Regions from separate parts of the Nonomuraea sp. NPDC049750 genome, predicted to be linked through region 1. Evidence: riboswitches for the same ligand, from Rfam matches in the RefSeq annotation. Region 1 holds a riboswitch; each other region holds the start of a gene.
What was found. A riboswitch is a leader RNA that binds a small molecule or an ion and turns the genes downstream of it on or off. The one in region 1 is predicted to bind cobalamin.

Region 1 (5,683 bases):
GGCGGCCTGCCAGGACGTGGCGGCGGTCATGTGGCGGTCTGCCGGGTCATGCGCAGGACCGCCACGAAGAACGGCGCGCCGACGAACATGGTGACCACTCCGATGGGCAGTTCGGCGGGGGCGATGACGGTGCGCGCGACCAGGTCGGCGAGCACGAGGAAGGCGGCGCCGCCGATCAGCGACAGCGGTAGCACGATCCGGTAGGAGCCGCCCGCCAGCCGCCTGACCACGTGCGGAATGACGATGCCGACGAACCCGATGAGCCCGCTCACCGCCACTGCCGCCGCGGTGGCCAGGGAGGCGGCGAGCAGTACCGCCAGCCGTACCCGCCCGGCGCGGACGCCGAGGCTGGTGGCCTCCTCGTCCCCCACCGAGAGCACGTCCAGCATCCGCCCGTGCGCGAGCAGCAGTACGGCCGAGACGGCGGCGTACGGCAGGACCAGCCAGAACTGGTCCCATCCGCCGCCCACGTCGCCCAGGATCCAAGAGTAGATGCGCTGCAACTGCTCGACCTTGAACTGCTGGATGAACGTCTGGATCGCGGTCAGGAACGAGGTGACGGCCACCCCGGCGAGCACCAGCGTGGCGGTGCCGCCCGAGCGCCCGGCGGTGTTGCCGAGCACGTACGCGAGGAACACCCCGCCGACCGCCCCCGCGAAGGCGGCCACCGGGATGCCGACGGCAGGGGTCGGCACGAGCACGATGACCACGGTGGTGGTCAGCCCGGCTCCGGCTGCGGCGCCCAGCAGGTAGGGGTCGGCCAGCGGGTTGCGGAACACCCCCTGGTAGCCGGCCCCCGCGATGGCCAGCAGCCCGCCGACCACGGCCGCCACCAGCACCCTGGGCAGCCGCAGCTCGAACAGCAGCCCTTGCTCCACGGGGGCCAGCCCCGAGTCCACGTGTACGTACGGCAGCCAGTCGAGCACCTGGAGCACCACCTGCCACGGTGAGATGTCGGCGGCCCCGCCGAGCAGCCCGGCGACCATGGAGACGGCGAGCACGGCCAGCGCGCCCGCCGTCCACATCGGTCTGGACCTCACTGGCGGGTGGCCGCCTTGCCGACGGCGTCGCTGATGGTCTGCGCCAGGTCCACGACCCGCGGGCCCCAGCGCGAGGCGATGTCGTCGTCGAGCTGGATCACCTGGTCACCCTTGACCGCCGACAGTCCTTTCCAGCCGGGGCGCTTGGCCAGCGTGTCCTTGCTCTGCTGGCAGCACTTCACGTCCGCCAGGAAGATCAGGTCGGGGTCGGCCTGGGCGACGAACTCCGCCGACAGCTTGGGGTAGCCGCCCGCCGGGTCCGGCGCCTTGTCGGCGATGTTGGTGAGGCCGAACATGGCGTAGATCTGCCCGATGAACGTGCTGGACGTCGCCGCGTAGGGGGTCTGGTCGAGTTCGTGGTAGTAGGTGAGCTTCTTGTTCTTGGGGGCGTTCGCCGAGAGCTTGTCGAGGGATGTCTTCATGCCTGTCACGACTTGTCCGGCCTTTTCGGTGTTGCCGGTGGCGGCGCCGAGGTCGGTGATCTCGTCGTACGCCTCGTCGAGCTTGGTGGCGGCGGGCTCCAGGAGGACGGGCACGTTCACCTTGCCCAGCTTGGCGACGATGCCGTCGATGTCGTTGGAGACGATCACCAGGTCGGGCTTCTGGGCGACGATGGCCTCGACGTTCGGCTTGAAGCCGGACAGGTCGGTCTTGGGGACGCCGGCCGGGTAGTTGGACTGGTCGTCCACCGCGATGACCTGGGGGCCCGCGCCGATGGCGAAGAGCGTCTCGGTGTGGCTGGCGGAGAGCGAGACGATCCGCTCCGGCTTTTTGGCGATGCCGACCTTGCCGTTGCCCGCCTCGACCGTCACGGGGAAGGCGGCGGAGCTGGTCGAGCCGGTCGTACCGGTGGGGCTCGCGGGGGACGGGGTGGTGGTAGTGCTGGTCTGACCACATCCGGCCAGAACGAGCGTTCCCAGCAGCGCGCCCGCGAAGGCCGTGCGTACGGGCCTCACGAGAAGTCCTTTCACACTGTCGGAACCGAGAGACCCGCTGGAGAGCGACGGATCACCCTTTTCCACGAGGGTTGATGACGTCAGCGCGGAGGCAGGCGACCTGGCTATGACAGTTGCGGGACAGCGCCGGACTCGCACCGGACTTCGCTGCAACTCTGCGCGTCGGACAGACGCTATCAATGCGCCAGATGGGCGTTAAGTCAAGGGGTGCCCAATTGGGCTTCCGCCTCGGCGATGATCTCTTGCAACCTGAGCCCGTGGGCCGCGTCCAGCGGGTGCCCGCCGCCCTGGCGTACGGTCCGCGCGAACTCCTCGGCGATGGTCTCGAACGGATCGTCGTCATCACTGGGCATCAGCGTCACGCTGCCCGTCCTGCCGAACACCGCGACGCTGGCCGGCGGCAGGTCACCGGCGGCGGCCATGCACAGCGACGCCTCGCTGGCCGCGCCGCCCTCGTGATCGAGCAGCAGTCCGGTCCAGCCGAGCGGGTTGCCGTGCGCGCGCACGCCGGTCACCCGGCCGAGCGCGGCGTCGAGCAGGTCGATCACGTGCGGCCCGACGTCCAGGAGCGCCCCGCGCTCGAGCCGCCACGGGGTGCCGAAGAGGTGGCCGCCCAGCAGGACATTGGAGATGTTCGCGGCGTGACCGCCGAACGCCTCGATTTCCGCGCAGCGCGCCAGAAACTCCCTGACCTGCTTCATATAACGCATGCTGAGCACCATCTGGGAGGCCACACCGGCCTCACGCACGGCGTCGGCGAGCCGCCGCGCGTTCTCCAGCGAGTCGGCGAGCGGCTTCTCCAGCAACAGCGCCTTCCCGGCCTTCGCCGCGCGCACCCCCAATTCGGCCTGTACGCCCGGCGGCACGCAGAACGCCACGGCCTCGCACGCCTCGAACAACTCCTCGACCCGCTCGAACACCGGCGCCCCCAGCCGGGCGGCAGCCTCCGGGCGCCGGGCCCACACGCCGGCGAACCGGAGATGCGGACTGTTGACCAGCATGGGCGCATGCGCGCGCTCCGCCCACGGCCCCGCCCCGACCAACCCGACCGACACCGGCTCCATTCATCCCCCTTGATCCGCCACAACCTTAATGCGGTTCCTAGGAATGTTCTGCGGGCATCCGGTCTTCCACTCCCCCGCAGGAGTGTCCCTCCACGGGCTCCCTGCCACACGGACCGCCTTCCTCCGCTCCCCCGCAGGGGCATCCCTGAAAGGACCCCAACCACCACGGACCGACTTCCTCCGCACCCCGCAAGGGCCTCCCCCACAAGGACCCCAAGCACGACAGACCGTCACTGGGATCGAGACGGTCGTGTGACGAACCACCCCAGGGGAATCCCGGTGGTCACCGCACCAGCATCACCCCGCCGCGTCGCGCCATTGGCGCAGGGCGTGTTCAGGGCGGTGGGCCATCGTGCCGGAGTCGATGACGATGGTCTGTCCCGTGATGCACCGCGACTCACCCGAGGCGAGGAAGGCGACGAGGTCGGCCACGTCGTCCGGGGTGCAGGCCCAGGGCAGCAGCCGTTCGGCCGCCTTGTCGGCCAGCCGCTCCCGGCCGAGGGCCTGCGCGGCCGCGTCGGTCAGGACCAGCGCGGGCGCGACGGCGTTGCAGCGGATGCCGCGCGAGCCGTACTTGGTGGCCACGTAGCGCACGAAACCGGTCAGCGCCGCCTTCGAGGTGCCGTACGCGACGTGCGCGACGTCGCCCAGCAGGCCGGAGACCGACGAAGTGACGACGAACGCGCCGCCCTCGGCCATCACGGGGGCCGCGTGCTTGACCATGAGCAGGCAGCCACGCAGGTTCACCGCCATCGTGCGGTCCCAGACGGCGACGTCGAGGTCCTCAAGGTCGCGGTCACGGCCGTAGGTGCCGGGGTCGAGCGCGGCCGCGTTGGAGTGGACGACGTCCAGGCGGCCGAACGAGGTGACCAGGTCGCCGATCGCCTCGGCCACCTGCTTCTCGTCCGACACGTCACAGACGAGCGCCGTGGCCGTGCCGCCTCTGGCGCGGATGGCGGTGGCGATCGACTTGGCGCCCGACGCGCGCACGTCCAGGACGCCCACGCAGGCACCTTCGGCAGCCAGGCGCGACGCGCACGCCGCACCGATGCCCGACCCCGCGCCCGTCACCAGGGCCACCCGCCCATCGAACCGGCCCGGCGCGGCACTCACCACGTCACCCGCAGGGCCGTCAGTCCCCGGCCCACGATGGACTTGCGGTAGACGATGGGCTCGTCGGCGAGCCTGAGCGAGGGCAGGCGGCGGCCGAGCACGTCGAGTGCGGTCCGAAGCTGCAGCCGGCCGAGCGCGGCGCCCACGCAGAAGTGGATGCCGTAACCGAACACCATGTGGGCGTCGGCGTTGGCCCGGTCGATGACGAACCGGTCCGGGTCGGGGAAGACGGTCTCGTCGTGGGCGGCGGAGTCGGTGGAGAGGAGCACCAACGACTTCTCCGGAATTATCACGTCGTGGAGTGAAATATCGGTGGTGGCGTACCGGAACGACCCGAGGGAGGCGCCGTCGATGCGCATGCACTCCTCGACCGCGTTCTGGATCAGCGGCGGCGCGACCGGCCAGGCGTCCTCGCGCAGCAGCCGCAGGACGCTGTTGGCGAGCTGGTTCGGCACGGTGTCGTTGCCACCGAGCAGGATCGTGGAGATCAGCTCCACCACCTCGCGATGGCTGAGCTCGGAGCCGATCAGCGAGGTCATGAGCGAGGTGAAGTCGTCGCGCGGCTCCTTGGCGCGGGCCGCGACCAGCCGATCCACGTAATCCAGATAGGTCAGGAAACTGTCGGCCAGTTCGAGCTGGCGGTCTGGCGGCTGCGGCGACAGGAAGAGCTGGAACCAGTCCTTCACATGCGCCTGTACGAAACCCTCGTCCGACTCGGGAACCCCGATGAACCGGGCGGTCAGCTTGATCGACGGCTCGTGCCCGATCTCGGACACGAAGTCGGCCTCGCCCCTGGGCGCCACGCGGTCGAGCAGGTCCTCGTTGAGCCGCCGGAAGTGCTGCTCCATGGCCGAGACCGCCCGTGGCGTGAACGCCTTCGACACCGAACGCCGCAGCCTGGTGTGGTCGGGCGGATCGACGTTCGCCACGAAGCTGGACAGAAACGACCCATGCTCGCCCAGCCTGTCGCGCGTCTCACGGGTGAGGCTGCGGGAGATGGTCAGCGAGCCCTCCGAGGAGAACCGCCTCGGGTCGCCGTACGCCGCGCGCACGTCGGCGTGCCGGGTCAGCACATAAGCGCCGAGATGCTCGCTGCGGAACACCGGCCGCTCCCGGCGCAGCCTGCCGAGGAACTCGTACGGCGAGGCGACGTGCCAGTCCGAGCCGACGTCGAAGTCCTCGATCGCGTCGTCGGTCGCGTCCTCGATCGTGCCGTGGCTCGTGCCGCTGGCCGTCCCGCCAGCCGTGCCATCGGTCATGCTGTCGGTCGCGTCCTTGAGCGTCCCGTCGGTCGTGCCCTCGATCATGCGAAGATCCTCCGGGGATTGTCGACGAGCATCTGGTGGATCTGCTCCTCGGTGACGCCCCTCTTGCGCAGCTCGGGCAGGACATCGCGGGAGATGTGCAGGAGGTGGTAGTTCGGGTGGCGCTGCCGTACGACCTCGGCGTCGAACCGATCGTTGAAGCAGTACGAGTCGTGACTTAGCACCATTTGGTCGGCGTGGCCGCG
Region 2 (5,683 bases), on a different contig from region 1:
AGCAAGACGTACGTGATGGCCCGCCAGGACTACGGCGACATCATGGACGCCCTGCGCAACGGCCGCATCTTCGTCGCCACCGGCGACCTGATCACCGCTCTCGACGTCACCGCCGGCAACCAGGGCCGCCAGGCCACCGTCGGCGAGACGCTGGTGGTCAACCGGCGCAACCGCACCGACGTCGAGGCCGAGATCCGGTTCCGGCCGCTGGAGGGCAAGAACGGCAACGGCGACCGCCCGGAGGTGCGGCGCGTCGACCTCATCACCGGACAGGTGAGCGGCGTGAGCGCCAACCTGGACGCCGACACCAACCCCACCACCAAGGTCGTGGCGCGCTTCGGGCCGGGCGACTGGCGCCGGCAGGGCCGGGACTATGTCATCCGGCACACGCTGCGCGATGTGCAGGCCGACAGCTACCTGCGGGTACGCGGCACCAGCACCGACGAGATGGAGCCGGCGGCCGACGGCAAGGAGAGCCCGTGGCAGGACCTGTGGTTCTACTCCAATCCCGTCTTCATCCGCGTCCGCTAGCCCGCCGGCCTTGGGCGGTCCCGCGTACCACGCGCGGCCGCCCTCTCTCCGCGCCAAGCGTGGCGCCGGGGGTCTTTCAGCTGGGGGTCTTTCCAACGGTGCGGGGCCGGGTTACGTTCGCGTTCGGCGAGCCTCGGGGATCGTCTGCCTTCCCGTTCCTGTCCTACAGGGGAATCCGAATGCGCAGAGTCATCACCATCCTGGCCACCGCGCTCTCCTTGACCATCGCCATGGCCGTGCCCGCCACCGCCGGCGGCCTGGACGACGTCTTCGCCAAGCTGCTGGTCAAGCAGGTCAAGGGGACGAACGTCGCCAAGCACCTGCAAGCCCTGCAGGACATCGCCACCGCCCATGGCGGCATCCGCGCGACCGGCACCAGCGGCTACGGCGCCTCCCGCGACTACGTGGCGAACAAGCTGCGCAAGGCCGGTTACAAGGTCACGCTGCAACCGATCAACTACGTCAAGAGCTGGGCCGAGAACAGCCCGCCGACGCTGGCGCTCACCGCGCCGAGCGCGAAGACGTACGTACCGAACGAGGACTTCTTCACCTTCCAGCCCTCCCCCTCGGGCGAGGTGACCGCGCAGGTCCAGGGCGTGGACCTCACGCTGCCACCCACTCCCACGCCGACCTCGACCAGCGGCTGCGAAGCGGCGGACTTCGCCGGGTTCGTGGCCGGCCGTATCGCGCTCGTCCAGCGCGGCACCTGCCCGTTCGTCACGAAGGTGCAGAACGCGGCCGCGGCGGGTGCGACCGGGCTCATCATCTTCAACGAGGGTCAGCCGGGTCGTACCGACGCGTTCCCGCTGGACATCGGCGAGTGGCGGGGCGGGATCCCCATGGTGTTCGCCGACTTCGCCGTGGGCAACGAACTCGCGAACACGCCGGGCGCGACCGTACACCTCAAGGTCGACGCCAACCTCGTGCTCGGCAGCACGGACAACGTGATCGCCGAGACCCGCTTCGGCGACCCGCGCGACGTCGTCATGGTGGGCGCGCATCTCGACAGCGTGACGGCGGGGCCCGGCATCAACGACAACGGCTCGGGCAGCGCGGCGATCCTGGAGGTCGCCGAGGAGATGGCGCTCTACCCGGTCAAGAACAAGGTCCGCTTCGCCTTCTGGGCCGCCGAGGAGATCGGGCTGCTCGGTTCCGATCAGTACGTCGGGTCGTTGTCGCAGGCGCAGCGGGACCGCGTCCGGGTGTACCTGAACTTCGACATGGTGGCCACGCCGAACTACGCCTACAAGCTGTACGACGGGGACGACTCCGACAACGTCGGCTCCCCCGCCGGTCCGCCCGGTTCCGCCGAGATCGAGAAGCAGCTGGCGGCGTTCTACGGCTCGCGCGGCCTGCCCACGGTGGGCACGGACTTCGACGGGCGCTCGGACTACGGGCCGTTCATCGCGGTCGGGATCCCGGCCGGCGGCATCTTCACCGGCGCCGAGGGGATCAAGACGGCCGCGGAGGCGGCGCTGTTCGGCGGGACTGCCGGGGTCGCCTACGACGCCTGCTACCACCAGGCGTGCGACACCATCGCCAACATCAACGCCACGGCGCTGGACGTGGACGCGGACGCCATCGCCGACTCCGTCGCGCGATACGCGTTCAACCTCCGCTCCATCCCGCCGCGAGTGGCACCCGCGACCAGCCGTGCGCGCTTCACACCGTCAACGTCCGGCTTCCTCGATGTGTTGACGCGAACGGGAGGAAAGGATACGTTCCGGTAGATTTCACGGTTGTCCAAGGGAAATCCGGTGAGATGCCGGTGCGGACGCGCCACTGTATCCGGGACGTAGATCCCGGGAGCCAGGTCGCTTGGGCCTCCGTGACCTCATTTGTTGGGACGCGTCATCCCTGAGGAGGCACTGATGAGTGGTCTGTCCGCTCCTACCGTCATTCCGTTCCCCCGTCTGCGGCTGTGGTTGCTGGCCGTACCGGTACTGCTGCTGGTCGCCTACCTGGTGCTGATGGACAACGGCGCCATCTCGCAGACGGGTGCGTACCTGCACGAACTCATGCACGACGGGCGTCACCTGCTCGGCGTGCCCTGCCACTAGACCCAGGCATGGTACGCACCCTGCTGGTCAGGGGCCTGCTTCTGGGCCTGCTGGCCGGATTGATCGCGGGCGGCTTCGCCTTCGCCTTCGGGGAACCGCAGGTGGACAGTGCGATCGCACTGGAACAGGCGCACGCCGCGCAGGAACCTGGCCATGACCACGGCGAGGAGGAACTGGTCAGCAGGCCGGGCCAGAAGGCCGGGCTCTTCCTCGCCACCGGCCTGTACGGGCTGGCCGTGGGAGGGGTCTTCGCCCTGGTGTACGCGGGTCTGCGGGGCCGGGTCGGTCCACGGTCGGAGGGCGGGCTGGCGCTCGCCGCCGCCGGGTCGGCGTTCGGGGCGGTGATCCTCGTACCGTTCGTGAAATATCCGGCCAATCCGCCGGCTGTCGGAGACCCGGAAACGATCAACAGCCGGACCGCCCTCTATGTCGTGATGATCCTTGTCGGCCTGGCCGCGATCGCGATCGCGGTGGCGACCGCGCGCCGGGTGACCGCCGGGCCTTGGGCGCGGTGGGTCGCGGCCGGGGTCGCGTACCTGGTCCCGGTGGTCGCCGCGTGGCTGCTGCTGCCGACCGTGGACGAGGTGCCCGAGGGCTTTCCTGCCACGTTGCTGTGGCAGTTCAGGCTCGTGTCGTTAGGGACGCAGCTCGTTTTCTGGACGGCCTTCGGTGTGCTGTTCGGGTGGGTGAGCGACAGGGCGGCGCGGCGGGGGGCCGTACCCGCGACCGCCGCCTCGCCGGGCTGAGCCGGCGTGCTGTTCGTCCGGCACGCCAGCACGCCGGGGATGCGGACCGCCTGCTTTCCCGGGGCGGATGAGGACGCCGACCCGTCGAGCCTGGCCAGGGCACACGGCTTGGCCAGGGCACACGGCTTGGCTTCGGTGGTGGCCGACTCGATGGCTGTCGGCTCGGCGGCGACCGGCTCGGCAGTGACCGGCTCGGCGGCGGGCGGCTCGGCGGCGGTCGACTCGGTGGCGTGGGTCGCTCCCGGTGCCGCGGCGCGGCAGACCGCCGCCGCGCTCGGCCGGGAAGCGTGCGTGGTCGCCGCGCTCGCGGAGGCCGATCACGGCCGGTGGCGCGGCCTGCCGTACGGACGGGTCGCGCGGGAGGAGCCGGACGCGCTGGCGAGCTGGCTGGCGGATCCGGACGCGGCGCCGCACGGCGGGGAGAGCCTGACCGTGCTGGCGGCGCGGGTGGCCGACTGGCTCGACTCGGTGCGCGGGGAGCCCGAGGCGGTCGCCGTCTGCGACGCGGGCGCCATCCGGGCGGCCCTCGGCCATGCGCTGGGACTGGACCCAGTGCACTCCGCCCGTTTCGATCTCGCGCCGCTGTCCGTCACTGAGCTGACCGTCACGCGAGGCGGCTGGCGGGTCGCCCACGTCAACCGGAAGATCCTTTCTTGAACGTACGGAAGGTCCTGTCTTGATCGTCTCGTATCCGTTCAGCGCCGTCGTCGGGCTCGACGACCTGAAGCTGGCGCTGGTGCTCAACGCCGTCTCGCCACGGGTGGGCGGTGTGCTGGTACGGGGTGAGAAGGGCACCGCCAAGTCCACCATCGTGCGCGCGCTGGCCGCCCAGCTGCCCCCGGTGAACGTGGTGCCGGGCTGCCGGTTCGCCTGCGATCCGGCCGCGCCCGACGCCGAGTGCCCGGACGGCCCGCACGAGCCGGACGCCCAAGGGCTTCGCCGTCCGGCCGCGTTGGTGGAGCTGCCGGTCGGCGCGTCGGAGGACCGCCTGGCCGGCTCACTCGATGTGGAGCGGGCGCTGACGGAGGGGGTGAAGGCGTTCGAGCCGGGCCTGCTGGCGGCCGCGCACCGCGGCGTCCTGTACGTGGACGAGGTGAACCTGCTGCACGACCACCTGGTCGACCTGCTGCTGGACGCGGCGGCCCTGGGGACCTGCTACGTGGAACGGGAGTCGGTCTCGGTCCGGCATCCGGCCCGGTTCCTGCTGGTCGGGACCATGAACCCGGAGGAGGGTGAGCTGCGTCCGCAGTTGCTGGACAGGTTCGGGCTGACGGTGCAGGTGAAGGCGTCCAGGGATCCGGTGGAGCGCGCCGAGGTGGTACGGCGCCGGCTGGCCTTCGACGCGGACGCCGAGAAGTTCGCGGCCAGGTGGGCGGCCGAGGAATCGGCGCTGGCGACCAGGATCGCCCAGGCCCGCGGCCGGGTGTCCGGCGTGCGGCTGCCCGACGCGCGGCTGCGGCAGATCGCGACGGTGTGCGCGGCGTTCGAGGTCGACGGATTGCGGGCCGACCTGGTCACGGCGAACGCCGCCATCGCCCATGCCGCCTGGCATGGGCGCGAGGCGGTGACGACCGAGGATGTACGGGCGGCGGCCCGCCTGTCGCTGCCGCATCGGCGGCGGCGCGACCCCTTCGACGCGCCGGGACTGGACGAGTCGCTGCTCGACGAGCTGCTGGAGAGCACGTCGGAGGATGAGGATCCGGACGATCCGGAGGGTCCCGGTGGCGGGGGTCCTGACGCCTCCGGGCCTCCTGACGTCTCCGGGGCTGCTGACCATTCCGGGCCTGGGGAGGACGGCCGCCCGGCGAGCGCCGCGCCACCGGCGGGTGACGGCGAAACACCGATGCGCGATCAGCCGACCGGTCCCTCCGACGGCGGGACGATGGATGATGGCCGCGTCCCGAACGACGGCCGCGTGCCGAACCACGGCTGGATGCCGAATTTCGGCTGGATGCCGGATGGCAGGGGGTCGGCGAAGCAGTCGGCCGAGGCTGGGCAGCCACCGGACGCCGGGGGCACACGCGAGCAGGAGCCGCCGGGCCGGGTGGCCGGGCTGGCGGCGCCGTACAGGGTGCCGTTGCTTCAGGTGCCCGGGATCGGCGAGGGCGTGGCGGGGCGGCGCTCGCGCTCGCGCACCACACGCGGCCGGGCCACCGCCGCACGCCGCCCCGGCGGACGGGTCCGCGATCTCCACGTGATGGCGACGATGCTGGCGGCGGCGCCGTACCAGGTGACGCGCGGGCGCACCGGTCCCGGGCTGGTGCTGCGCCAGGACGACCTGCGCGAGGTAGTGCGCGAGGGCAGGGAGGGCAACCTCGTGCTGTTCGTGGTGGACGCCAGTGGCTC
Region 3 (5,683 bases), on a different contig from region 1:
GGCGAGTTGCCACGTACGGCTGCGCGAGGCCGGGTTGTACAGCGCCAGCACCAGGTCGGCCTTGGCCGCCGCGGTCAGCCGGCCGGCCACCACGTCCCACGGTTTGAGCAGGTCCGACAGCGACAGTACGCAGTAGTCGTGGCCGAGCGGCGCGCCCGCCCTGCTGGCCACCGCCTGCGCGGCCGTCAGACCCGGCACGATCCGCACCGGCACGTCAGGGAACCCGGCCGCCGCCTCCTCCAGCACCGCGCTGGCCATGGCGAACACCCCGGGATCGCCGGAGGACACCACGGCCACCCGTGCGCCCGTCGCGGCCAGCTCCAGCGCGTGCCTGGCGCGTTCGGCCTCCACCCGGTTGTCGGTGCGGTGGCGGCGCTGGCGCGCGTTGGGCGCCACCCGGTCCACGTACGGGCCGTAGCCGACCAGGTCGGTGGCCGCGGCGAGGGCCTCCTGCGCTTCCGGCGTGAGCCACGGCCGCCCGGCCGGGCCGAGGCCGATGACGGTCACCTCGCCGCGCCCCTCGGTCGACGAGGGCTCGGGGACGAAGGTGCGCTCGGCCGGGCTGGCGAGCAGGGCCAGCGAGAAGTACGGAACGCCGTCGGCGTCCACGTCCTTGAGCGGCGCGACGCGTTCGGCGCCCATGGTGGCACGCTCGACGTACCAGGCGTCGTCCAGCCGCCCTGCCTCGGCCAGGGCGTCGCGGACCTTCTCGAACGTCCTGCCCAGCTTCAGCACCGCCGCCGAGTCGGTGCCGCGCAGCCGCTCGGCCAGCACTTCGGCGGGCAGCGTGCCGGGCAGTATGGTCAGCACTTCGTCGCGCTCCACCAGCGGCCGCCCCAGGACGGCGGAGGCGGCGCTGACCGAGGTCACGCCCGGCACCACCTCGGTCGGATAGCGGTGGGCCAGCCGCTTGTGCATGTGCATGTAGGAGCCGTAGAACAGCGGGTCGCCCTCGCTCAGCACGACCACGGTCCGGCCCGCGTCCAGGTGGGCGGCCAGCCGTTCGGCGCAGTCGGCGTAGAAGTCGTCCAGCGCGCCCTGGTAGCCGCCGGGGTGGTCGGTGGTCTCCGTGGTCAGCGGGTACAGCAGCAGCTCCTCGATCTGCCCCTCCCGCAGGTACGGCAGCGCGATCGAGCGGGCGATGCTGCGGCCGTGCCTGGCGGCGTGGTAGGCGATCACGTCCGCCTCGCCGATCAGCCGGGCCGTCTTGACCGTGACCAGCTCCGGGTCTCCCGGGCCCAGTCCGACCCCGTACAGTCGTCCCGTCATCGCCGTCACTCCGTCTCGTTCGCGATGGCGTTGACCGCCGCCGCCGTCATCGCACTGCCGCCGCGGCGTCCGTGCACCACCAGGTATTCCAGGTCGCTGTCCGCCAGAGCCCGCTTGGACTCGGCCGCGCCGATGAAGCCGACCGGCACGCCGAGCACCGCCGCCGGCCTGCCGGCCCCCTCGGCGACCAGTTCGAGCAGCCGGAACAGGGCGGTCGGGGCGTTGCCGATCGCCACCACGGCGCCGTCCAGCCGGTCGCGCCACAGCTCCAGGGCGGCGGCGCTGCGTGTGGTGCCGAGGCGTTCGGCCAGCTCCGGCACGCCTGGCTCGCCCAGAGCGCACACCACGTCGTTGTCGGCGGGCAGCCTGCGCCTGGTGACGCCGGAGGCGACCATCTGCGCGTCGCACAGCACGGGCGCGCCGCGCCGCAGCGCCTCGCGGGCCCGGACGACCACCGAAGGCGACCAGTCCAGGTCGGCGACGAGGTCGGTCATGCCACACGCGTGGATCATCCGCACCGCCACCTGGGCCACATCCGGGGGCATCCCGGTGAGATCGGCTTCGGCACGGATGGTCGCGAACGAACGCCGGTAGATCTCGGCGCCGTCGCGCAGGTAGTCGGTCACTGCTGCCTTTCCTCGCATCGGTCGAAGCTGACCGCCATCAGTGCGGCCGTTCCTCGTATCCGTCGGCGGTGGCCACCATCTGGACCACCCGGCCGCGGGGCAGTCCGCAGCGCCGCTCGCAACCGGCCCAGTGCACCGGCGTCGCAGCGGGCGCGTCCAGGGTCGCCACCCACCGCCGTACGTCCTCCTGCACGTCCGCCAGCGATTTGGCGCAGCCGGGACGTCCGGTGCAGGCGCTCACGCCGACCCAGGGCGACGCCGGATCGGTCACCAGCCCGGCCGTGGACAGCTGCCGCACCGCCCGCTCGGCCGCGGCGGGGGACAGGTCCAGCAGGACGACCGTTCGCCAAGGCGTCAGCCGTACGGGAACCGCCCCACCGTCGTCGGCGGTGTCGGCGATGGCGTTTACCTGAGCGGCGGACAGCCGCCCGAGCGGCACCACGGCCTCCAGCGCCACGCGGCCGTCCCGCTGATCGACAGGCCCGGGGCGACGGGCCGAGAAGGCAGGGGAGGCGTCCAGGGCGGTCGTCTTACGCGCGCCCGCCACGCCCAGGTGGGCGGCGATTCGGGCGGGACCGTCCGCCAACTCCGCGATCCGCCACGCGCCCCGGTCACGATCGGAAAGCCCGCGCTCCCGCTCGTCGAGGAACGCTTCGGCGGCGGCGATCATCAGCCCGACCGCCGCGTCACGGGACACGACAAGCCCGACGTCCACGCCCGCCAGCAGCAGTGACAACCAGGCGCCACCGCCCGCCACCGCGCCCTCGGGCAGTGAGACCCAGGCGTCACCGTCCACTGCCGCAGGCACGAGAGTGACATCGGCGGCCAGCTGCCACGTATCCCCAGTGCCGTCGTCCAGCGCGAACAGAAAGCGCCCCGGCAGCCCGGCCAGCCGGACCCGTGCGCACAGAGCCAGGTCCAGGGCCTCGACCAGGGGTTGCGTGTCCACCGAACCCGAGGGACCACGGCCGCCGAGCGGCGAGGCGACGATGTTGCGTACCCGTTCGTGCGCGGCCGAGGGCAGCAGCCCAGCGGTGGCGATCCGTTCGGCGAAGGCGGCCGGCGCGCGCAGGCCGCGCACCTGTACGTTCGCCCGCGACGTGAGCTCGACCACCCCGGAGCCCAGCTCCGCCGCGCAGGCCGCCAGCTCGCGGAGCTGCCCGCCGGAGACCGCGCCGCCGGGCAGGCGGACCCGGGCCAGCGGGCCGTCGGCGGCCTCGTGCACCTGGAGCGCTCCCGGACAGGCGTCGGGCCGGACCCGTCCGGAAAAGTCGGCTATGGACACGATGAGGATGGTAACGCCACTTCTGGTGGAGGTTGCTCCTGCCGTAGGCTCCTGGGTAGGCGATGGCAAAGGGAGGAAGCCGGTGCGAATCCGGCGCGGTCCCGCCACTGTGACCGGGGAGCGAACCCCACCGCAGGCCACTGCCCGGCAACGGGTGGGAAGGCCGGGGTGAGCGCTGATCCGGGAGCCAGGAGACTCCTGCCGTCGCGACACCCACGACCGGGGCGAGGACCCCGAGGGAGGATCGCGCCGTGCCTGGCGACAGCCGTACCGTCCTGCTGCTCTCCACCTCCGACACCGACCTGTTGAGCGCGCGTGCCTGCGGCGCCGCCTACCGCCTGGGCAACCCCGCCCGGCTCGGCCCCGACGATCTTCCCGGCCTGCTGGAGGGGGCCGACCTGGTCGTCGTACGGCTGCTCGGCGGTCGCCGCGCCTGGCAGGAGGGGCTCGACGCGCTGCTGGCCGGGCCCCGTCCGGTCGTAGTGCTGGGCGGCGAGCAGGCGCCGGACGCCGAGCTGATGGAGCTGTCCACGGTGCGCGGCGGCGTCTGCGCCGACGCGCACGCGTACCTGGCGCACGGCGGGCCCGCCAACCTGACCGAGCTGCACGCCTTCCTGTCCGACACCGTCCTGCTGACCGGGCGCGGGTTCGCGCCGCCGGCGCCCACGCCGTCCTGGGGGCGGCTGGAGCGCGAGGCACGGTCACACGAGGGGCCCGTGATCGGGGTGCTCTACTACCGGGCGCACCACATGGCGGGCAACACGGCCTTCGTCGAGACGCTCTGCGCCGCCGTCGAGGAGGCGGGCGGGCAGGCGCTGCCGGTGTTCTGCTCCTCGTTGCGCACCGCCGAACCCGAGCTGCTGGACACCCTGCGGGCCGCCGACGCGCTGGTGGTGACCGTACTGGCGGCGGGCGGCTCGCGTCCTGCGACAGCGGGCGCGGGCGGGGACGACGAGGCGTGGGACGTGGGCGCGCTGGCCGCGCTCGACGTGCCGATCCTGCAGGGCCTGTGCCTGACCACGGCCAGGCAGGCGTGGGAGGACAACGACGACGGCCTGTCGCCGCTGGACGCCGCCTCGCAGGTGGCCATCCCCGAGTTCGACGGCCGGATCATCACCGTGCCGTTCTCCTTCAAGGAGATCGACCCCGACGGGCTGACCGTCTACGTCGCCGACCCCGAGCGGGCCGCGCGGGTGGCGGGCATCGCCGTACGCCACGGGCTGCTGCGCCACACCCCGCCTGGCGGGCGGCGGCTGGTGGTGATGCTGTCGGCGTACCCGACCAAGCACTCGCGCGTCGGCAACGCCGTCGGCCTGGACACCCCCGCCAGCACCGTACGGCTGCTGGCCCGGCTCGCCGAAGCGGGCTACGACCTGGGCGAGGGCTTCCCCGGCGTGGCCGAGCAGGACGGCGACGCGCTCATCCACGCGCTCATCGCCGCGGGCGGCCAGGACCAGGACTGGCTGACCGAGGAGCACCTGGCGGGCAATCCGGTACGCATCTCCGCCGCCTCCTACGAACGCTGGTACCGCACGCTCCCCGCCGACCTGCGCACCGGGATCGAGCGGCACTGGGGAGCCCCGCCCGGCGAGCTGTTCGTCCATGACGGCGACATCGTCCTGGCGGCGCTGCGCGCCGGGAACGTGGTGGTCATGGTCCAGCCGCCGCGCGGCTTCGGCGACAACCCGATCGCCATCTACCACGACCCCGACCTGCCGCCCAGCCACCACTACCTGGCCGCCTACCGCTGGCTGTCGGCCGAGTTCGGCGCGCACGCGATGGTGCACGTGGGCAAGCACGGCAACCTGGAATGGCTGCCGGGCAAGTCGGCCGGCATGTCCGCCTCGTGCGGCACCGACGCGGCCATCGGCGACCTGCCGCTGATCTACCCGTTCCTGGTCAACGATCCGGGCGAGGGCACCCAGGCCAAGCGGCGGGCGCACGCGGTGCTGGTGGACCACATGGTGCCGCCGATGGCGCGGGCGGAGACGTACGGCGACATCGCCCGGCTGGAACAGCTCCTGGACGAGCACGCCACCATCGCCGCCATGGACCCGGCCAAGCTGCCCGCGATCCGCGCCCAGATCTGGACACTGATCCAGGCCGCCCGGCTCGACCACGACCTCGGGCTGGCCGATCGGCCGCACGACACCGAGTTCGACGACTTCATCCTGCACGTGGACGGCTGGCTCTGCGAGGTGAAGGACGCGCAGATCCGCGACGGCCTCCACGTGCTCGGCCAGGCGCCGGTCGGGCAGGTCAGGGTGGACCTGGTGCTGGCCATGCTGCGCGCCAGGCAGATGTGGTCGGGCCGCGAGACGCTGCCCGGCTTACGTGAGGCGCTCGGCTTGGCCGAGGACGGCACGGCGGGGCTGGCCGACGTGGACCGGGCCGAGGCGACCGCCCGTGCCCTGGTGGCGGCGATGGAGGAGCGAGGCTGGGCGCCGGAGGCGGCCGAGGAGGTGGCGCAGGAAGCTGCGGAGAAGCTCGCGGAGGAGGTTGC
Region 4 (5,683 bases), on a different contig from region 1:
GGCGACCATCAGCGAGTTGCGCAGCCCGGTCGTGGCGATCTTCGCGCGCAGCTCGGCCCAGCGCGGCGACGCGGCGGCGCCGTAGTGGTCGGGGTGCAGGACGCCGCCCGCCGCCCTGGTCTCCTCGTACGACGGATGCCGGCCGCGCTCGACGGCCAGGTCGGCGGAGGTGTCGTAGGCGGCCAGGGCGATCTCCTCGGCGACGCGGGTCGACAGCCCCAGCGCCTCGGGCGAGTCGAACGGCAGCCGGAGCGCGAAGAAGACGTCGGCCAGGCCCATCACGCCGAGCCCGATCGGCCGCCAGCGCTTGTTGGCCGCCTCGGCCTCAGTGGTCGGGTAGAAGCCCAGGTCGATGGTCCGGTCCAGGAAACGTACGGCCGTACGGACGGTCGTGCGCAGCCGGGCCCAGTCGACGCCTTCGCCGGTCAGGTGGGCGGCGAGGTTGATCGAGCCGAGGTTGCATACCGCCGTCTCGCCGTCGCTGGTGACCTCGAGGATCTCGGTGCACAGGTTGGACAGGTGGATGACGTTCTCGGGCCGGGCCGTCTGGTTGGAGGTGCGGTTGGCGGCGTCCTTGAACGTCATCCAGCCGTTGCCGGTCTGGGCGAGGGTGCGCATCATCCGGCCGTAGAGGGTCCGGGCGGGCAGTTGCCGGGTGTAGCGGCCGTCGGCCTCGTAGGCGCGGTAGGCGCGGGTGAACGCCTCGCCGTACAGGTCGGTGAGGTCGGGGACCTCCTTGGGGTCGAACAGCGACCAGACCTCGTCGGCCTCCACCCGCCGCATGAACTCGTCCGGCACCCAGTTGGCCAGGTTGAGGTTGTGCGTACGCCGGGCGTCCTCGCCCGTGTTGTCGCGCAGCTCCAGGAACTCCTCGATATCGGCGTGCCAGGTCTCCAGGTAGACACAGGCCGCGCCCTTGCGGCGACCGCCCTGGTTGACGGCGGCGACGGAGGAGTCGAGCGTACGCAGCCAGGGCACGATGCCGTTGGAGTGCCCGTTGGTGCCCTTGATGAGGGATCCACGCGAGCGCACCCGGGTCCACGCGATGCCGATGCCCCCGGCGTACTTCGACAGCCTGGCCACCTGCCCGTAGCGGTCGTAGATCGACTCCAGCTCGTCGCGCGGCGAGTCGAGCAGGAAGCACGACGACAGCTGCGGCCGGCGCGAACCGGAGTTGAACAGCGTCGGTGAGCTCGGCAGGTACGACAGTGTGGACATGAGGCCGTACAGCTCGGCGGCCTCGGCGACCGTCTCCGACAGCCCGCAGGCCACGCGGAGCAGGAAGTGCTGCGGCCGTTCGAGCACGGTCCGCGACCGCGGGTGCCGCAGCAGGTAGCGGTCGTAGACCGTACGCAACCCGAAGTACTCGAAGCGGTCGTCCGCGTCGCCGGAGACGAGCGCGTCGAGCTCGGCGGCGTGCGCGCCGACGAAGGCGGCGAGCGAGTCCTGGATCAGCCCGGCGGCGTGGCTGGCGGCGATGGACTCGGAAAAGGTCCGCACGCCGTGCCCGGCCGCCTCGTCGGCGATCTCCTCGGCCAGGAGCCGGGCGGCGATCCGGGAGTTGGCCGGATCGGTGATCACCCGGGCGGCGGCCTCCTCGATCGCCAGCCGCCGATCGGCGCTTTTGGCGGTGGCCGACTGCCGATCGACCGTCGCCGACTGCCGGCCGACGGTGGCCGGCTGCTGGTCGACCGTGGCCGGCTGGTGATCGACCGTGGCCGGCTGGTGATCGACCGTGGCCGGCTGGTGATCGGCCTCAATGATCTGCGTCACGTGCTCTCTCCTCGCGAGCTCATCCCCGTGAGGGCGCGTGAGAGCACGACGGCCCCTGGACTCCCCGGCCGCCGACGCCCCCGGCCCTCCCTCGAGGCCATGGACACTTCGATGGGCAGAGCCGGCTGGCTCCCCCAACGTCACCGGCAGGTCTTCGGGCTCGCGGGCATGGTCGATAGTTCCTACTGGCCGTCGCTTCCCGGAAAGGTCCAGTGCTCGTGACGGCGGTCGTTCCCGCTCACCGCTGCGGGGCAGCCCCGGAATCGCACCGGGTTCCCTTTTGCTCCGCCCCGAGGGGCGAACCAGCGACGAGCAGAATCCTACATCTAGTGGCCCTTGGCGCAACTACCCCAGCATGTTGTGTCAGCGGTGTCGAGCATGCCCAGATCGCGGAGCACGGCCCTGGTCCTGCCGATCTCCGAGGCCAGCCATTGTTCGAAGTCGTCGCCGCTGAGCGGGATCGAGGTCCATCCCTCCGCCCGGCAGGCCGCCCGCCAGGAGGCGGACTCCGTGACCTCGTCGCAGAGCCGGATGGCGACGGCCTTGCCGTCCTCGGACATCCCCTCGGGCCCCACGGCCGCGCACCAGTCGGCGAAGTCGACCCGCACGCCGCACTCCAGCAGGCTCGGCGCCTCCACGCCGTCCACCCGGCGCGCGCTGGAGACGGCCAGCACCCTGACCTGGCCCTTGCCGATGGCACGGCGCCAGTCCGCGAGCGTGCCGGTCGCCGCGGCGGCCTTGCCACCGAGAAGCGCGGCCGCGGCCTCCACGCTGCCGGGAAAGCCGGTGTAGTCGACCTGCCGGGTGTCGGCGCCGAGGCCCTTGGCGATCAGCCCGAACAGCAGGTGGTCGGGCTCGCCCTGCGGTCCGCCCGTCAGCGGTGTGCGGTCGGGGTGGGCCACCAGCTGCGCGCCGAACTGGTCGAAGGTGGTGAACTTGGAGTGAGCGGGCACCACCACCACCTCGATCTGGCCGGTGAGCCGGGCCAGCGGCGTGGCGGTGTCGAGCAGCGACAGCCCGTTGTTGAGCTCGGTCGCGGCCAGCGCGGGCAACCCGGTGACGGTGATCCGGGTGACGGGCGGCGTGCCGGAGACCGGGAAACCGGCGTCGCGGGCGGTTTTGACGAGCGCCTTGGCGACGCGGGCCCAGCGTCCGGCGCCGGGGACGATCGCGAACCGGCCCGAGAGGCCGGCCGCGTTGACGGCGCGTCCGCCGAGGCTCCCCTCCGTGCCACATCCTGTCGCGCAGGCCGCCACCGCCAGGCCGAGCGCGAAGAACCCCCGTCGGCGCATGGCGTCCTCCCCTCGCACCCCATAACTACCCCAGGTCACTGACACTTAACGCACTGTTACACATCAGGGTTGTCATTATCAGGGATCACGAAAAGTCGGGAAGAACTATGAAGTTTTCTCGCCCACACCGACGAGCAGGTACGACGGCAGCGAGGGCTCGCTGACCAGCCTGGGCCGATCGGGACGCCAGTCGGGGGCGTGCACCAGGCCCGGCTCGACCAGCTCGAAGTCCCCGAAGAACGCCCGGATCTCCCTCGGCGTCCGGTCGGTGCCGGCCCCTGCCGACGTGGGCCGGTGGAGGGGCGTGGCGCCCTCGTCGAAACGTCCCCGCGAGGTCGCGTGGGTGAGCACCAGGTAGCTGCCGGGCGCCACCGCCTCGCGCAGCCTGGTCACCATCTTGCCCGGGTCGCGGGCGTCCGGGATGAAGTGCAGGATCGAGACCAGCAGCACGCCCACCGGCTCGTTCATGTCCAGGAAGCGGGACGCCTGCGCCAGCACCTCGTCGGGGTCGAGCAGATCGGCCTGGACGAAGACGGCCCGGCCCGCCCCCTCCAGCAGCGCCCTGGCGTGGGTGGCGACGACCGGGTCGCGATCGACGTAGACGACTTTCGCCTCCGGCGCCACCTCGTGCACGTTGCCCTGGGTCGGCAGCCCGCTGCCCAGATCGAGGAACTGGCGGACGCCCGCGCCCGCCAGGTGGCGGACCGCGCGCTGGAGGAAGGCCCGGTTGGCACGCGCCAGCAGGACGGCTTGCGGGATCAGCGCCGCAAGCCGGTCGATCGCCTCGCGGTCGACGGCGTAGTTGTCTGTGCCGCCGAGCATGTAATCGTACATTCGTGCGAGATTTGGCGGTTGGCCATGAAACTCGGGCACAGTTTCGATCTTAAGTCCTGCCGGTCCACTTATCGCGGGCTATGTGCCTATTGTGGCCGCCGTGTCGAAGCAGTTACTCGACTGTGACGCTCTTAGCCAAGTTGCGTGGCTTATCCACATCGCGCTCGAGCGCCACGGCGGCGTGGTAGGCCAGCAGCTGCAGCGGGATCGTGAGCAGGATCGGGTCCAGCTCGATCTCGTTCTTCGGCACCACGATGACGTCATCGGCCAGCTTGGCGTCGGGTTCGCGGTGGCCCACCATGAGCACCTTGCCGCCGCGGGCGCGGATCTCGCCGAGCGTGGTGAGGTTCTTGTCGAGCAGTTCGTCGTCGGGGACGATCGCCACCGTCGGCATCTCGGGGCCGATGAGCGCGAGCGGCCCGTGCTTGAGCTCGCTGGCCGGATAGGCCTCGGCGTGGACGTACGAGATCTCCTTGAGCTTCTGCGCGCCTTCGCGGGCCACCGGATAACCGCGGACCCGGCCGACGAACATCATGCTCGGATAGTTCGCGTACTTCTTCGCCAGCTCGGCGATCTTGTCGCCCTGCGCCAGGATCTCCTCGATCTGGCCGGGCAGCCTGCGCAGGCCCTCGCAGACGCGGCGGCCGTCGGCGGGCGAGAGGTCGTGCACCCGGCCGAAGTGCAGCGCGAGCAGCGCGAACGCCAGCGACGTCGAGGTGAACGCCTTGGTCGAGGCGACCGAGACCTCGGGCCCGGCGTGCAGGTAGACGCCGCCGTCGACCTCGCGGGCGATGGCGCTGCCAACCGCGTTGACGATGCCGATGACCCGGCCGCCCTTGCGCTTGAGCTCCTGTACGGCCGCGAGCGTGTCGTAGGTCTCGCCCGACTGGCTGATCGCGACGTAGAGCGTGTCGGGGTCGACGACCGGGTTGCGGTAGCGGAACTCGCTGGCCGGCTCGGCGTCGGCCGGGATACGGGCCAGCTCCTCGATGAGCTGCGCGCCGATCTGGCCCGAGTAGTAGGCGGAGCCACAGCCGATGATCTTCACCCGGCGGAAGGAGCGGGTCTCGCGGGCGTCCATGTTCAGGCCGCCCAGGTGGGCGATGTGGAAGCGCTCGTCGAGGCGGCCGCTCATGGTGCGCGAGACCGTGTCGGGCTGCTCGGAGATCTCCTTGAGCAGGTAGTGCTCGTAGCCGCCGGTGTCGTAGTGCCCGGCGTCCCAGTCGACGGTCAGCGGCTCCTTGGCGGTCTCGCGCGCGTCGCTGGCGAAGGTGTGGAACCCGTCGGCCTTGAGCACGGCCAGCTCGCCGTCCTCCAGGTGCACGACCTGGCGGGTGTAGCGGACGAGCGCGGCCACGTCGGAGGCGGCGAACATCTCCTTCTCGCCGATGCCGAGCACGATCGGGCTGCCGTTGCGGGCCACGACCACCTCGCCGGGCCGCTCACCGTCGACGACCGCGATGCCGTACGTGCCGACGATGCTCTTGAGCGCCTTGCGTACGGCCTCCTCCAGCGTGTCGGTCTCCTCGACCGTACGGGCGATCAGGTGCGCGAGGACCTCGGTGTCGGTCTCGGAGACGAACTCCGCCCCGTCGGCGGTCAGCTTGGCGCGCAGTTCGTCGGCGTTCTCGATGATGCCGTTGTGCACGACCGCGATCCGCTCATCGGACGACAGGTGCGGGTGCGCGTTGACGTCGCTGGGCACGCCGTGCGTGGCCCACCGCGTGTGACCGATGCCGAGGGCGCCCTTGAACCTGGGGGGTACGACCTTCGCCAGGTCGGCG

Region 2: another riboswitch for cobalamin. It lies ahead of AB0J16_RS24320 (CbtB-domain containing protein); the one in region 1 lies ahead of AB0J16_RS43250 (ABC transporter substrate-binding protein).
Region 3: another riboswitch for cobalamin. It lies ahead of cobN (cobaltochelatase subunit CobN); the one in region 1 lies ahead of AB0J16_RS43250 (ABC transporter substrate-binding protein).
Region 4: another riboswitch for cobalamin. It lies ahead of AB0J16_RS59100 (ribonucleoside-diphosphate reductase subunit alpha); the one in region 1 lies ahead of AB0J16_RS43250 (ABC transporter substrate-binding protein).

Annotation. Positions count from the first base shown of each region.
Region 1 is NZ_JBFANB010000025.1:45,648-51,330, reverse strand. Features, by position in the region: gene AB0J16_RS43255 (iron ABC transporter permease) at 27-1,025, opposite strand; gene AB0J16_RS43250 (ABC transporter substrate-binding protein) at 1,037-1,996, opposite strand; cobalamin riboswitch at 2,069-2,189, opposite strand; gene AB0J16_RS43245 (Gfo/Idh/MocA family oxidoreductase) at 2,197-3,060, opposite strand; gene AB0J16_RS43240 (SDR family NAD(P)-dependent oxidoreductase) at 3,358-4,173, opposite strand; gene AB0J16_RS43235 (cytochrome P450) at 4,170-5,480, opposite strand; gene AB0J16_RS43230 (phosphotriesterase-related protein) at 5,477-5,683, opposite strand, start outside.
Region 2 is NZ_JBFANB010000009.1:100,504-106,186, reverse strand. Features, by position in the region: gene AB0J16_RS24330 (phosphoesterase) at 1-531, shown strand, start outside; gene AB0J16_RS24325 (M28 family metallopeptidase) at 711-2,261, shown strand; cobalamin riboswitch at 2,239-2,368, shown strand; gene AB0J16_RS24320 (CbtB-domain containing protein) at 2,403-2,591, shown strand; gene AB0J16_RS24315 (CbtA family protein) at 2,600-3,337, shown strand; gene AB0J16_RS24310 (histidine phosphatase family protein) at 3,344-3,994, shown strand; gene AB0J16_RS24305 (VWA domain-containing protein) at 4,014-5,683, shown strand, end outside.
Region 3 is NZ_JBFANB010000009.1:90,907-96,589, forward strand. Features, by position in the region: gene cobJ (precorrin-3B C(17)-methyltransferase) at 1-1,269, opposite strand, end outside; gene AB0J16_RS24280 (precorrin-8X methylmutase) at 1,275-1,895, opposite strand; gene cobG (precorrin-3B synthase) at 1,933-3,180, opposite strand; cobalamin riboswitch at 3,209-3,397, shown strand; gene cobN (cobaltochelatase subunit CobN) at 3,432-5,683, shown strand, end outside.
Region 4 is NZ_JBFANB010000063.1:9,069-14,751, reverse strand. Features, by position in the region: gene AB0J16_RS59100 (ribonucleoside-diphosphate reductase subunit alpha) at 1-1,773, opposite strand, end outside; cobalamin riboswitch at 1,901-2,095, opposite strand; gene AB0J16_RS59095 (tripartite tricarboxylate transporter substrate-binding protein) at 2,100-3,065, opposite strand; gene AB0J16_RS59090 (SAM-dependent methyltransferase) at 3,171-3,938, opposite strand; gene glmS (glutamine--fructose-6-phosphate transaminase (isomerizing)) at 4,012-5,683, opposite strand, start outside.